DNA from 2 places in the Streptosporangium sp. NPDC001559 genome. Region 1 is predicted to be linked to the other one. Evidence: riboswitches for the same ligand, from Rfam matches in the RefSeq annotation. Region 1 holds a riboswitch; the other holds the start of a gene.
What was found. Region 1 has a riboswitch for cyclic di-AMP ahead of ACFYY8_RS18980 (coiled-coil domain-containing protein). Riboswitches for the same ligand answer to the same signal wherever they lie in the genome.

Region 1 (5,870 bases):
GTTGTGGCACTGGTCGAGGAACGGCTCGGCGGGCTCGGCCCCCAGGGCATGGGCGACCCGGGCCGCCAGCAACCGCCGGTTGAGCGATCCCCAGCGTACGGCGTCGTCGTGCATCGCCAGGTAGGCGCCGGGATCAGGGGCGGGGCCCGCGCCGTGGACCGCGGTGTGCTCCCGCAGGATCCGTTCGCCCAGCCCCCGGGAACCGCTGTGGACGACGAGAACGAGGTCGCCGGCGGTGAGTCCGAGACGGCTCGCGTGGCCCGGGTCGAAGACGGTCCCGATCCGGGCCAGCTCGACGAAATGGTTGCCCCGGCCGACCGTCCCGAGGCCCTCGACGTGACCGGCGGGGATGTCGCCCTCCACGACGACCCAGGCCGGATCGTCGGCGTCCTGCTCGGGATCCAGTGCGCGATCGAGGTCGGGGAAGCGGGCGGCGAGCTTCTCGGGCACGGCGCGCTTGAGCTTCATGGGGAACACGGCGATGCCACAGCCGATGTCGGAGCCCACCAGGAACGGGTACAGCACGGTCGACGCCATGGCGGCGCCGATGGGGGCGCCCTTGCCAGGGTGCAGGTCCGGCATGGCGGCGACGTGCGTCATGCCGTCGAGGGCGGCCACCTGGTGGCACTGCGTGAGGGCGTCTGACTCGATCCAGCTCTCAGGGGAGGCGAACACGGCGACGGTGGCCGGACCTGCGGCCGTGGGCGGCAGCGGGGGGCGTTGTTGCGACAAAAAGGCTCTCTTCCCTTAAAAGGGGCAGGCTGACAGCGCCGCGGGGCGCGTTGACGCCGTGGCGTCTCGGAGTGACGTGGCGCTGTCCGTCAGGACGTCATGAACACGGCGCCATGAACACCACGTTCCCTGAGCCCGCCACATGAGGCAAACGGTTTTGCGCCCACCGCCGTCTCGCGACCCGGCCGCACGCGGGAGGCACGAGGCCGGCGCCTTCATCGAAGCCCGGATGAGCAGGGCGATCGGCTAGTACATCGAGATGTGCACGTGGTCGTAGTGGTTGGCGGTCACGCCGCCCCGGTTGGACATGGCACGCCAGCCGGAACCGGTGTTGATGCGCTGACGCCAGATGACGTACTTGATGCCGAGCCTGTCCCTGTTCTTCAGGGCCCAGGCGGCGAGCTCGTCGCCGAGCTTGACGTTGGCCGCGGTGGGCATGGACCCGCCGGTGCTCATCATGAAGTCACAGGCACGGCCGAGGGGGTGCTCGCCCCCGTCGTTCGCCGATCGGTAGCAGCCGACCTCGTGGGGCAGCTGGAAGGCCTGTCCGACGGCATCGCGCATGATCCGCGTGCGGTCGGTGATGTTGTCGGTTCCGGCGGGCAGCTGGGGTGCCCAGCTGCCGTCGGTGCGGCGCCCCGAGCCCGTGGGAACGAGCTGTTCGAGCTTGTCCTCGATCACGCGGATGACCTTCTCCGCGTCCTCACGCTGAACCTGCACCGCCTTGGCCTCCTGCTCGATCTGCCTGGAGAGCTGGGCCGTCCTGTCCGCGGCCTGTTTCATGAGGTCCCGGCTCCGGGCGAAGCCCTGCAGCTGGGCGATCTGCTGGGCGGTCAGCTGTTCCATGACGGCCGCGCCGCCCACTTCGGGAGCCGCCAGGATCGAGGGAAGGTCGAGGGGGCCGCTCTGGTAACGGATCTGGACGATGGAGGCGACCTCCCTGCCCGCCTCGGCATAGGCCGCTTCCGCCTGGCGCAGGTCGGCCTGCGCGGTCTTCTCCGCCTCCTGCGCCTTCTTCAGCGACTCCCGTTTGGCGGCGTACGCCTCGATGAGCCGGTCGACTTTCTTGTTGAGCTGGGTCAGCTCGGCGCGGAGCCGGGACTCGTCGGGCTTCGGTGCGGCGTCCGCCGTTCCCGTGCAGCCGAGGACGAAGGTGAAGGTGAGGGCCGAGGCCAGGCAGGCGGCGGCCGTACGTCGATGGAAAGCGGGGGACAGAGCCGTCACAGCTCTCCTCTCCTCACGCCGACCGGGTTAGCTGACGGGTTCGGGCTGGAGGAAGCCCTTCCACCGAAGTGGTTCACCCCAGATGCGTGGGTCCCCGGCTCTCAGGTGAGGCACCTGAGATTAGGCATATCGTGCTGTTTGTCCGATGCGTGAGGATAGTAATGGTAAAAAGGTGACCGCGCGACCCCGAGTCGAGACCGATCAGTGATCATTCCGTGATAACCGCGCGCAGACGTCGAGCGGTCTCCTCGGGCGGAACGTCGTTCACGAAGGCCCCCATGGCCGACTCTGACCCGGCGAGATACTTGAGTTTGTCCGGTGCCCGGCGGATGCTGAACAGCTCAAGATGCGTGTACGCCAGGTCCCTGTCCACCCGCACCGGTGCCTGGTGCCACGCCGAGACGTACGGCATGGGCACCCCGAACAGCCCGTCCAGGCGGCGCAGCACCTCGGCGTAGAGCGGCCCGAACGCCGCGCGCTCGGCGGGGCCGAGTCCGTCGAGGCCGGGAACCCCGCGGTGCGGGTAGAGATGGACCTCGACCGGCCAGCGGGCCGCGGCGGGTACGAACGCCGTCCAGTGCTCGTTGGCCGCGACCACACGCTCGGCGGCCTCCCGTTCGGCCGCGAGCACGTCGGCGAAGAGGTTGCCGCCGGTGCGCTCCCTGTGCCGCCGCGCCGCGCCGAGCAGGGTCCGGGTGCGCGGGGTCACGTAGGGATAGGCGTAGATCTGACCGTGCGGGTGGGGCAGGGTGATGCCGATCTCCGGACCGCGGTTCTCGAAGCAGAACACCTGCTCGACCCCGGGCATCGCGGAGAGCGCGACGGTGCGGTCGATCCACGCCTCCATCACCAGCTCGACCCGCTCGGGAGAAAGCCTGGAGAAGGAGGAGTCGTGCTCGGAGGTGAAGCAGACGACCTCGCACCTGCCGACGCCGGGCCGTACCTCACTCAGGCCGCCGACCTGCGGATAGACGCCCAGATTCGTGGAGAAGGACGGGAAGCGGTTCTCGAAGACGGCCACGTCGTAGGCGGGGGAGGGGATCTCGGTCGGACGGCCGGGCGCCGAGGGGCACAACGGGCACTCGTCGGCGGGCGGCAGGAACGTACGGCTCTGCCGGTGCCCGGCGACCGCGACCCACTCCTCGGTGAGCGGGTCGTAGCGCAGTTCGGAGGCGGCGGGCCTGGGCGGCAGGTCGCGTGTGTCGACCGCGTCGCGCTCCGCGTCGTCCCGCAGGTCGAAGTAGAACAGCTCGCGGCCGTCGGCCAGATGGGTCGCGGTGCGCCTCATCGGTCGTGGGTCCCGTCACCGGCGACGACCAGCTCACCGACGCTGGCGGCGAGTTCCTCGCGGGCCTCCCGTCCCAGCCCGGTGTCCGTGATCAGGACGTGGGCCTCGGACAGCTCGGCGATCGTGCTGATCCCGACCGTCCCCCACTTGGTGTGGTCGGCGGGCACGACCAGGCGGTGCGCCGAGGCCACGAGCGCCCGGTCGGTCTCCGCTTCGAGCAGGTTGGGGGTGGTGAACCCGGCGCGGGCGCTCATCCCGTGCACGCCGAGGAACAGGGTGTCCACGTGCAGTCCTCTGATGGCCGCGACGGCCACCGGGCCGACCAGGGCGTCCGAGGGGGTGCGCACCCCGCCGGTCAGTACCACGGTGCGGTCGGCGCGCGGCGCGCGGTGGAAGACCTCGGCGATCCGGATCGAGTTGGTGATCACCGTCAACTCGGGTACGTCGGTCACGAAGTGGGCGAGGGTCCAGGTGGTGGTGCCCGCGGAGAGCGCTATCGCCGTGCCCGGCCTGACGAGCCCGGCGGCGTGCCTGGCGATCGCCTCCTTCTCCGGCTGCTGACGCGCGGACTTGGCGGTGAACCCGGGCTCCTCGGTGGACCCGGGTCCCGTGGCCGTCGCCCCGCCGTGGACCTTCTCCACGAGGCCGCGCTCCGCCAGCGCCTCAAGGTCCCTGCGGATCGTCATGTCGGAGACGCCGAACTCGCGGACCAGGTCGGCGACCCTGACCCCGCCGCTGCCGCGCACCCGTTCGAGAATCACCTGCTGCCGCTGCTGGGCGAGCATCGATCCCCTCCTTAATCCACCAGACTCCAGCAAATTACCACAGACTCACAGGAGTGAATGTTGGATTTTGGGGGTTAAGTGCTCACAGTCGCTCAAGCTCGGCATGGATGTTCGCCCGCGCTCGCGCCTCGAGGTCCGCGATGCGGAAGATCACGGGAAGGTCGAGCAGTGAGCGCAGCACCGCGGCCCTGCCCTGCCTGAAGAGCTCGTCGGGGACGAAGGAGTACTCCTCGCGTACCGCCGCCGCGTAGGCGGCGTACTCCTGAGGAGAGGAGGCGAGGATCGCCAGGTCGGCGTCGCACAGCACGGCCCCGTCGGCGTCCCCCAGGTCGGGGGCGTGGGTGATCGTGAGCCTGACCAGCCGCGCGATCGTCCCGACGGCCTCCGGCGACATCCCGAGCTCGGGCAGCGCCCGCTCGGCGAGCCTGGCGCTGCGCTCCTCGTTGTCGCCGCGCCGGGGGTCGTAGACGGCGTCGTGGAACCAGGCCGCGAGCCGTACCAGGTCCGGGTCGGCGGCACTGCCGGCGAGCGCGTCGACGTGGTCGAGCACGGCCGTCAGATGTGCGGTCGTGTGGTATTTGCGGTGTGGCTCGCCGTACCGGGACAGCAGGTCCGCGCCGAGCCGGTCGGCCTGGGTCCCGACCAGGAGACGCCAGCGCTCCATCAGCTTCTCGCTCATGCGAGGCAGCCTAGATCCGCCCTCTTGTACGGCGGGTGCCCCGGGAGGAACGTAAGAGGCGGGTCCCGCACCCGGCGGGGTTCACGGAAGGAGGCCGCGTGGGCAAACGAGCGCGTAAGAACCGGGCCCGCAAACGGAACAAGGCCAATCACGGAAGACGCCCGACGTCGCGTTAGCCGCGTCGTCCCCAGGAGGCGAGCAGCCGGATCTGGGCGTCGGTGCCGGAGGAGATCGGCTGCTGCTCCCCGATGACCCCCGCCTGCCGGTAACCGGCCTCGGCGCCCGCGAACCAGGCCGCGCAGGCCTCGACCAGCTCGGGATCGAGCCGTTCGTCGGCGCCGATCGCCCTGGCCAGGTCCCAGGTGTGGATCAGGACGTCGGCGAACAACTCGGTGACGTACTCCCCGCCGGGCACGTCCCCGAAGGAGAGCCTGGCCAGGCGGGTCAACGCCCCCTCCTCGTAGGCGGCCTGCACGGCGGCGGTGGCGGAGGTGTCGAACGCCTTCAACGGGTCGTCGCCGAGCAGGTCGCCGTCGAAGTCGTCCCCGACCTCGGCGGCGGTCCGTCCGCCGAGCAGTTCCGGAGCCCACAGGTTCTCGCCCACCACATGCTCGACCAGATCCCGCACGTCCCAGTCGACACAGGGCGTCCGGTTGTGCCACTGCTCCGGAGCGATCCTGTGAACGAGAGTGCCGAAGTCGTCCAGCGCGCGGCGGTAGGCCTCGCGTACGTCGGTGATCATCATGCCCTCCCAGCTCCTCATTTCGACCGTAACTCCTGGGAGGCCAGTAGTCATCGCGCTTGTCGGGCATGACGCCGGGGTGTGACGGACTCGCTCGACGAGCCTCACGATGGCCGATAGTGAGGTATGACGAACTCGCGAGTGGCGATCATCGGCGGCGGCCTCGGCGGACTGTGCCTGGCGCAGGGGCTGCACCGGGCGGGCGTGGAGGTGACGGTCTACGAGCGTGACCGCACTCCCGGCGACCGTCTCCAGGGCTACCGCATCCACATCGACCCGACGGGGGCCCGCGCGCTCAACGAGTGCCTGCCTCCGGAGTTATGGGAGACGTTCCTGGCGTCGGCCTCCGGGAGCGGGCGGGACTTCGGCTTCCTCACCGAGGGGATGAACCCCCTGATGGTGATGGAGACCCCACACCGG
Region 2 (5,870 bases), on a different contig from region 1:
AGTCCCAGGGACAGGTAGGACGGCAGGCTCACCGCGGCGTCGAACGCCTCCGCCCTGGCGATCTGCGCCGGGGTGAAGTCACGGGCCGGGTCCGGCGCGACGTACGGCGCCGCCTCGGGCAGCGCCCGCCACGGCGTGGTGAACGCCACGACCGCCAGCGTGATCGCCCCCAGGACGGCGAGCGCGATCCCCGCCCCTCTGGCCCCGCCCCGCTCCCGCGCCGGTGTCTCCTCCACGCTCCGCGTCATGAGAGTTCCCTCCGGAGATGGTCGCGCCACGCGGCGGTGAACTCCGCCCGCGACAGGCCCAGCGTGCTGTCAACATCGCTACCGTAAAGCCTCACCAGCGCCTTCTCACCGAAGCGCTCCGCGACGTACCGGCACGCGAGCCAGGCCTCCTCGTAGGCCTGCGCGAGCCTGGGGGCTCCGGGGGCGAAGCCGTCCCGGCCGGGAAGCTCCGAGGGCAGGACGTCCGCGCGCACCTCGGCCGCGAGTTCGGCCGCCACCGTCCTGACGGCGATCCCCGCGTCCCGGTAGCCCACGTAGTCGGCGAACCCCTCCGACAGCCACATCGGGACCCGCCCGCCCCTGGTGGCACCGGTCGCCAGATGGGTCAGCTCGTGGGTGATCACCACGTCCCTGCCGGTCGCGCTGAGCCTGGCGTATCCCGACGGCACCACGATCACCCGGTCCGCGGTCGCCAGCGCGGCCAGCCCGCCGGTCCGCGCCGTCCCCGCGAGCTCCGCGGCCTCGTCGTCGGTCGCGGGGACCACCACCACCGCCCTGACCGGCCCCCAGACCCGCGCGATCGTACGGCAGGCACGGTCGGCCCTGGCTGCGAGATCACGCAGTTCGGCGGGCGGGACACGGTGGCCGACGACGAGAGAGCGCTCACCCCGGACCACCTCGGCGGCGCCGGGCCACAGGTCGCGGGCCGTCTCCGGCGCGGGCCTCGCCCCGCCGAGCCCGGCGCCCGCCAGCGCGAGCATCCCGGCGAGCACGGCGCGGCGCCCCTTCGGGACGGACATGGCAGCCGATGCTAGCCGACGCCCCGGCCGGAACGTTCCCCGGCAGGCGACGGCCCCGCCCATCCGGAGGGGGATGGGCGGGGCCGTCCGCCGCTGTCAGGTGCCGGGACGGACCGCTCCGGCGAAGGCGGACCTGTAGTACCCCTTCAACGTCACGATCCTGACCGACTTGCCGCTGCTCGGCGAGTGGATCATCTTGCCGTGGCCGACGTACATGCCGACGTGGCCCTTGCCGTAGAAGAACAGCAGGTCACCGAGGTGCAACTTGCTCCACGAGACCTTCTTCCTGACCGCGCGGTACTGGCTGCCCGTCACCCGGGGAAGGGAGACGCCCGCCTTGCGCCACGCGTACTGGACCAGGCCCGAGCAGTCGAACGCTCCAGGACCGGAGGCACCCCACCGGTACGGATCGCCGATCTGTTTCCTGGCCGTCGCCACGGCCGTCCTGGCCCTGGACCGCTGCCGTGCGGCCCGGTTCTTCGTGACCTTCGCCGTGCGCTTGACACGGGCCTTCGCCGTGTTCGCGGCAGCGCCCTTCGACGTGCCCTTCGATGCGCTCTTCGACGTGTCCTTCGCCATGCTCCTGGCCTGAACCGCGACCGCGGTATCCGTTGTCGCCTGTGCTGTTGCCGGCCCCAGTGCCACCGCTCCGGTTGAGGCGGTCAGCGTGAGGACGAACCCGCCCAGGTAAAGGCGGAAAAAGCGCGACAAACGGGGGTTTTGCAGGGTGGTAGACAGGATTTCTCCTTGGGACTTCCACTGATGCCTACCGGGTTAGCTGACGGGTTCGGGCTGGGAAGACGCCCTACGACGGCAAACATGTCGATTCACCCCTGGCCACATGTCAAGGGCCGATGGTTCCCCGGCTCCGTGCCTCCTGGCTGCACGAACTCGGCGGGCCGCCGTGATGGGAACCGATCCCTTCGGGGGACGGCGGCCTACTGGATATCTATACGGACACCGGCCACAGGACCGGCGTTCGACGCGGTGGCATGGCTTGCTCACTGCGACCGCCAGAAGGTACCCCGATCACCAAGCCCCGGCAAAGACCCCATCAAATACGAAGATCCACAAAAAGGTTTTCATGTTTACGAAAGGCCTGATAGTGCGGCATCACGATCTTATAAATATGACCCTTGTCACACTCGAAACGATCTTCCAGAGAAGCGCAACAAGTGTCACATAAATCACATTTATCAGTGACTTCCCAAAGCGCACCTTCGTCTATAAGGGCGCCGAACAGGACCACTCAGGCGATCCCGGACATGCAAACGGGCCGCCCGTGGAACGGACGACCCGCGGTCGCGAAGGCGCTCAGACGGCCCCCAGAGGCCCCGTGGACGTGGACGGGGCCAAGAGGGTCAGGGACGGACGGCCCCGACCAGACGGCCGCCGTAGGAGGAGAGAGGGACGACCTTGACGACGTCTCCGGTCTGAGGAGCATGGATGATCTTGCCGTTGCCCGCGTAGAGGCCGACGTGCCCCAGACCCTGGCTGAAGAGGAGGTCCCCCGGCTGGAGGTCGCTCAGCGAGACCTTGCGCTTGGCGCCCCAGCTCCACTGCTCCCAGGTGGTGCGGGGCAGGCTCACGCCTCCGCTGCGCCAGGAGGCCTGCACGAACCCGGAGCAGTCCCAGCTGTCCGGGCCGGTGCCGCCGTACCGGTAGGGCTTGCCGAGCTGGGCGAAGGCGAAGGTCAGGGCGGCCCTGGCGTTGCCCGAGGCGGAGCCGTTGTACTGCATGCCGGTGCTGTTGGGATCGCCCGGCCTGAAGGTGCCGAGGTCGCGCAGCACCTTCGTCTGGATTTTGATCATCTTCTCGACCTTTTCCTTCTCGTCGGCCAGTTCGTCGCGCGTCTGGTCCGCGTCGGCCAAGGCCTGCTTGGCCTTGTCGCGGTTGTCACGCAGCGTCTTGTTGGCCTCGTCGAAGGCATGCAGGCTCTCGGCACGGGAGGCGGAGATCTGGTCGGCCGTGGCCAGGCCGCTCAGCACCAGGTTGGGGTTGACCTCCCCGACGAGGTTCGGCCAGCCGATGGCGCCGCCCTGGTAGGTGGTGACGGCCATGGTGACGAGGTCGTCGCGGAGCCCGGCGACCTTCGCGGCCTGCTTCGACAGGTCGGCGTTCAGGTCCGCGTACTTCTTGCGGGCCCTCTTCCACTTCTCGCCCGCCTGGTTGTACTTCTCGACGAGCTGGTCGGCCTGCTCGTTGAGCTTGGCCAGCTTCTGCTTGGTCTGCGCGACCGTCGGCTTCGGCTTGGCCGCCGCACTCCCGATCGGAGTCACCAGCAGGGCCAGGGCCAGTCCCGCAGCCATCGGCACACGCACGAACCCGATCGGCACACCCGCCACGGCCACGACGCCGCCTCCCCATGCAAAGACCACGTAAAGACCTGGGGCGAAATAGTACAGAACCGGTAAGGGTCAGCTCACCTTTTTGGCGGTTTTGTTCTTTACCTGTAGATGTCAGCAGGCGGCGACCCGGCCCGGGAAGGGTGGATCAGGCGCGTCCGAGCCTGCGCAGGAGCAGCACCGCGGGAACGGGCCTGGCGCCCATCCGGCGGACCGACTCGGCCACCTCGCGGTCGGAGGAGACGACCGCGACGGCCCGCCCGACGGGCTCGGCCCGCACGAGCTGGCGGATCAGGTCGTCGGCGATCTGCCCGGGGGAGCTGAACATCACCCGGACGCCGCGCGGCGCGGAGACCGGCACCGGGCCGTTCAGCTCGGCGCCGTCGAAGACGCAGGTCAGCTCGGTGCGGGTCTGGGCGTACAGCGCGCCGAGCCCGGTCAGCAGCCGGTTGCGCTGGTCGGCCAGGGTCAGCGCGCCGTACCCGGTCTTGGTCACGTTGTAGCCGTCCACGATCAGATGGATCTGCGGCAGCGCGAGCAGCTGGTCGAGCAGGGCGGGATCGTCGTCGGCCAGGGCCCGCGCGGGCACCGCCTGGACCCCGTGCCTGCCCGGCGCGACAGAGGAGACGGAGTCGGCGGGCCGGTGGATGCTCGACGGCAGCGCCAGCTCCCTGCGCAGCCCGGCCGCGGCGTCCTGCAGGGCGTCGAGCAGCATGCGGACCTTGGTGTCCTCCACGCTGCGGCCCTCACGGGCGGCCCTTCGCGTGGCCTCAAGCTGCCGTTCGGCATCGGCCACCCGTTCCCGCAGGCGCCGCAGCTCGCTCTCCCCCGCGCTCCCCGCGGCGGTCGCGGCGGCCTTGGCCTCCTGCGCGGCCTCCTCCATCTCGGCGGCACGCGCCTCGGCGGCCCTGGCCCGCTCCCTGGCGTCGTGCAGTCTGCGGCGCAGGTCGGAGATCTCGGACCTGGACCCCTTGAGCTGCTCACGCAGCCGGTCGGCCTCCTCCTTGGCCGATGCCTTCTGCGCGGCCAGCTGCTCGCGCAGCCGGGTGAGCGTCTGCTCCTGCGCCGACCCCTCGGCGACGGCGGCGGAGCGCTCAAGGTCGGCGCGGGCGGTCTCGACCATCTCCACCCAGCCGGGCGGCCTGGTCAGATAGGCCGCGGCCGCCACCAGCACCGGCTCGGCCGCGGGCGGCGCGACACCCTCGGCGAGGCTTTCGACCAGCTCGGGCCAGCTCGCGGCCAGCGTCTCCGCGACCAGCTCGCGGAACTTCTTGTCGGTCTCCAGCTGGGCGGCGATCGGCGCGCCACCCAGCCTGGCCCGTTTTCTCGGGTCGAACTTGGCGATCCCCCGCAGCGGCGCGGGCATCACGGTCTGCGGCATCGACCCCAGGACCTGGGACGCCAGCTCCACGACGTGTAAGCGGACCTGCTCGGGCAGTGGACGAGACAGGCCCTCTCCGGCTGAACTCATCACGGCCCCTACTCGGATCGGTCTTCACGTCAAGGGTACGGCTACCTCACCCGGGCACCGACCTGGCCGACGGCCGCCGCCCCCCTTCCCAGGCGAACGTGACATCGGCGACAGGTGTCCGGCCAGGTGCCCCGGCCGTACCGGGCACAGTCGTGTCCATACCTGGCCAATTCAGATCAGAACGGGTCAGACCAAATAACCCGCGTCGTGAACGGTCAGCGCGATCTGGACCCGGTTGTTCAGTTCCAGCTTCGTCAGCACCCGGGAGACGTGCGCCTTGACCGTCGCCACGCTCATGTAGAGCTCGGCGGCGATCTCCGCGTTCGACCTTCCCCTGCCGACGGCGAGCACGACGTCACGCTCACGGTCGCTGAGCACCGCGAGCAACGCCCGCGCCTGCTCCCTGCGGGCGCCCGCGCCGCCGTCGGAGACGTGCGCGATGAGCTGCCTGGTGACGGCGGGCGACAGGATCGGCTCGCCCGCGCCGACCCTGCGGATCGCGGCGACCAGGTCGGCCGGAGGGGTGTCCTTCAGCAGGAACCCCGCCGCCCCGGCCCGCAGGGCCCGGAGCACCTGGGCGTCGGCGTGGAAGGTGGTCAGCACGACCACCTCGGGAGGGGCCGGGGCGGCGCGCAGCCGCTCGGTCGCGGTCAGCCCGTCGACCCTGGGCATGCGGATGTCCATCAGCACCACGTCCGGCCGGTGCGCGGCCACCAGCTCCGGCACCTCGAGCCCGTCCCCCGCCTCGCCGACGACGAGCAGGTCGGGGGCGCCGCCCAGGATCATCGACAGCCCGGCCCTGACGAGGGCGTCGTCGTCCACGATCAGCACACGGATCACCGGACCCGCGGACGAGGAACTCATGTCCGTCACGTTAACCACACCCCGCCACCTCGGCCGTCATCGCCCCGTCGTACGTCTCACGTGGCCCACGGCAACCACGCGCTGAGCCGGAACCTGCCGTCGTCACCCACGCCGTAGACGAGGCGGCCGCCCACGAGCCCGGCCCGCTCGGTGAGCCCGATCA

Region 2: linked by a shared signal. The riboswitch ahead of ACFYY8_RS32870 (C40 family peptidase) and the one ahead of ACFYY8_RS18980 (coiled-coil domain-containing protein) in region 1 are both predicted to bind cyclic di-AMP.

What each region holds. Positions count from the first base shown of each region.
Region 1 covers NZ_JBIAVG010000008.1:13,019-18,888, reverse strand. The annotation lists gene ACFYY8_RS18985 (RNA ligase RtcB family protein) at 1-732, opposite strand, end outside; gene ACFYY8_RS18980 (coiled-coil domain-containing protein) at 979-1,956, opposite strand; cyclic di-AMP (ydaO/yuaA leader) riboswitch at 1,959-2,093, opposite strand; gene galT (galactose-1-phosphate uridylyltransferase) at 2,165-3,244, opposite strand; gene ACFYY8_RS18970 (DeoR/GlpR family DNA-binding transcription regulator) at 3,241-4,029, opposite strand; gene ACFYY8_RS18965 (metal-dependent phosphohydrolase) at 4,112-4,708, opposite strand; gene ACFYY8_RS18960 (50S ribosomal protein bL37) at 4,807-4,884, shown strand; gene ACFYY8_RS18955 (TIGR03086 family metal-binding protein) at 4,881-5,453, opposite strand; gene ACFYY8_RS18950 (FAD-dependent oxidoreductase) at 5,577-5,870, shown strand, end outside.
Region 2 covers NZ_JBIAVG010000017.1:187,459-193,328, reverse strand. The annotation lists gene ACFYY8_RS32880 (M48 family metallopeptidase) at 1-248, opposite strand, end outside; gene ACFYY8_RS32875 (hypothetical protein) at 245-1,027, opposite strand; gene ACFYY8_RS32870 (C40 family peptidase) at 1,124-1,606, opposite strand; cyclic di-AMP (ydaO/yuaA leader) riboswitch at 1,776-1,934, opposite strand; gene ACFYY8_RS32865 (NlpC/P60 family protein) at 2,389-3,405, opposite strand; gene ACFYY8_RS32860 (NYN domain-containing protein) at 3,521-4,843, opposite strand; gene ACFYY8_RS32855 (response regulator) at 5,030-5,707, opposite strand; gene ACFYY8_RS32850 (sensor histidine kinase) at 5,764-5,870, opposite strand, start outside.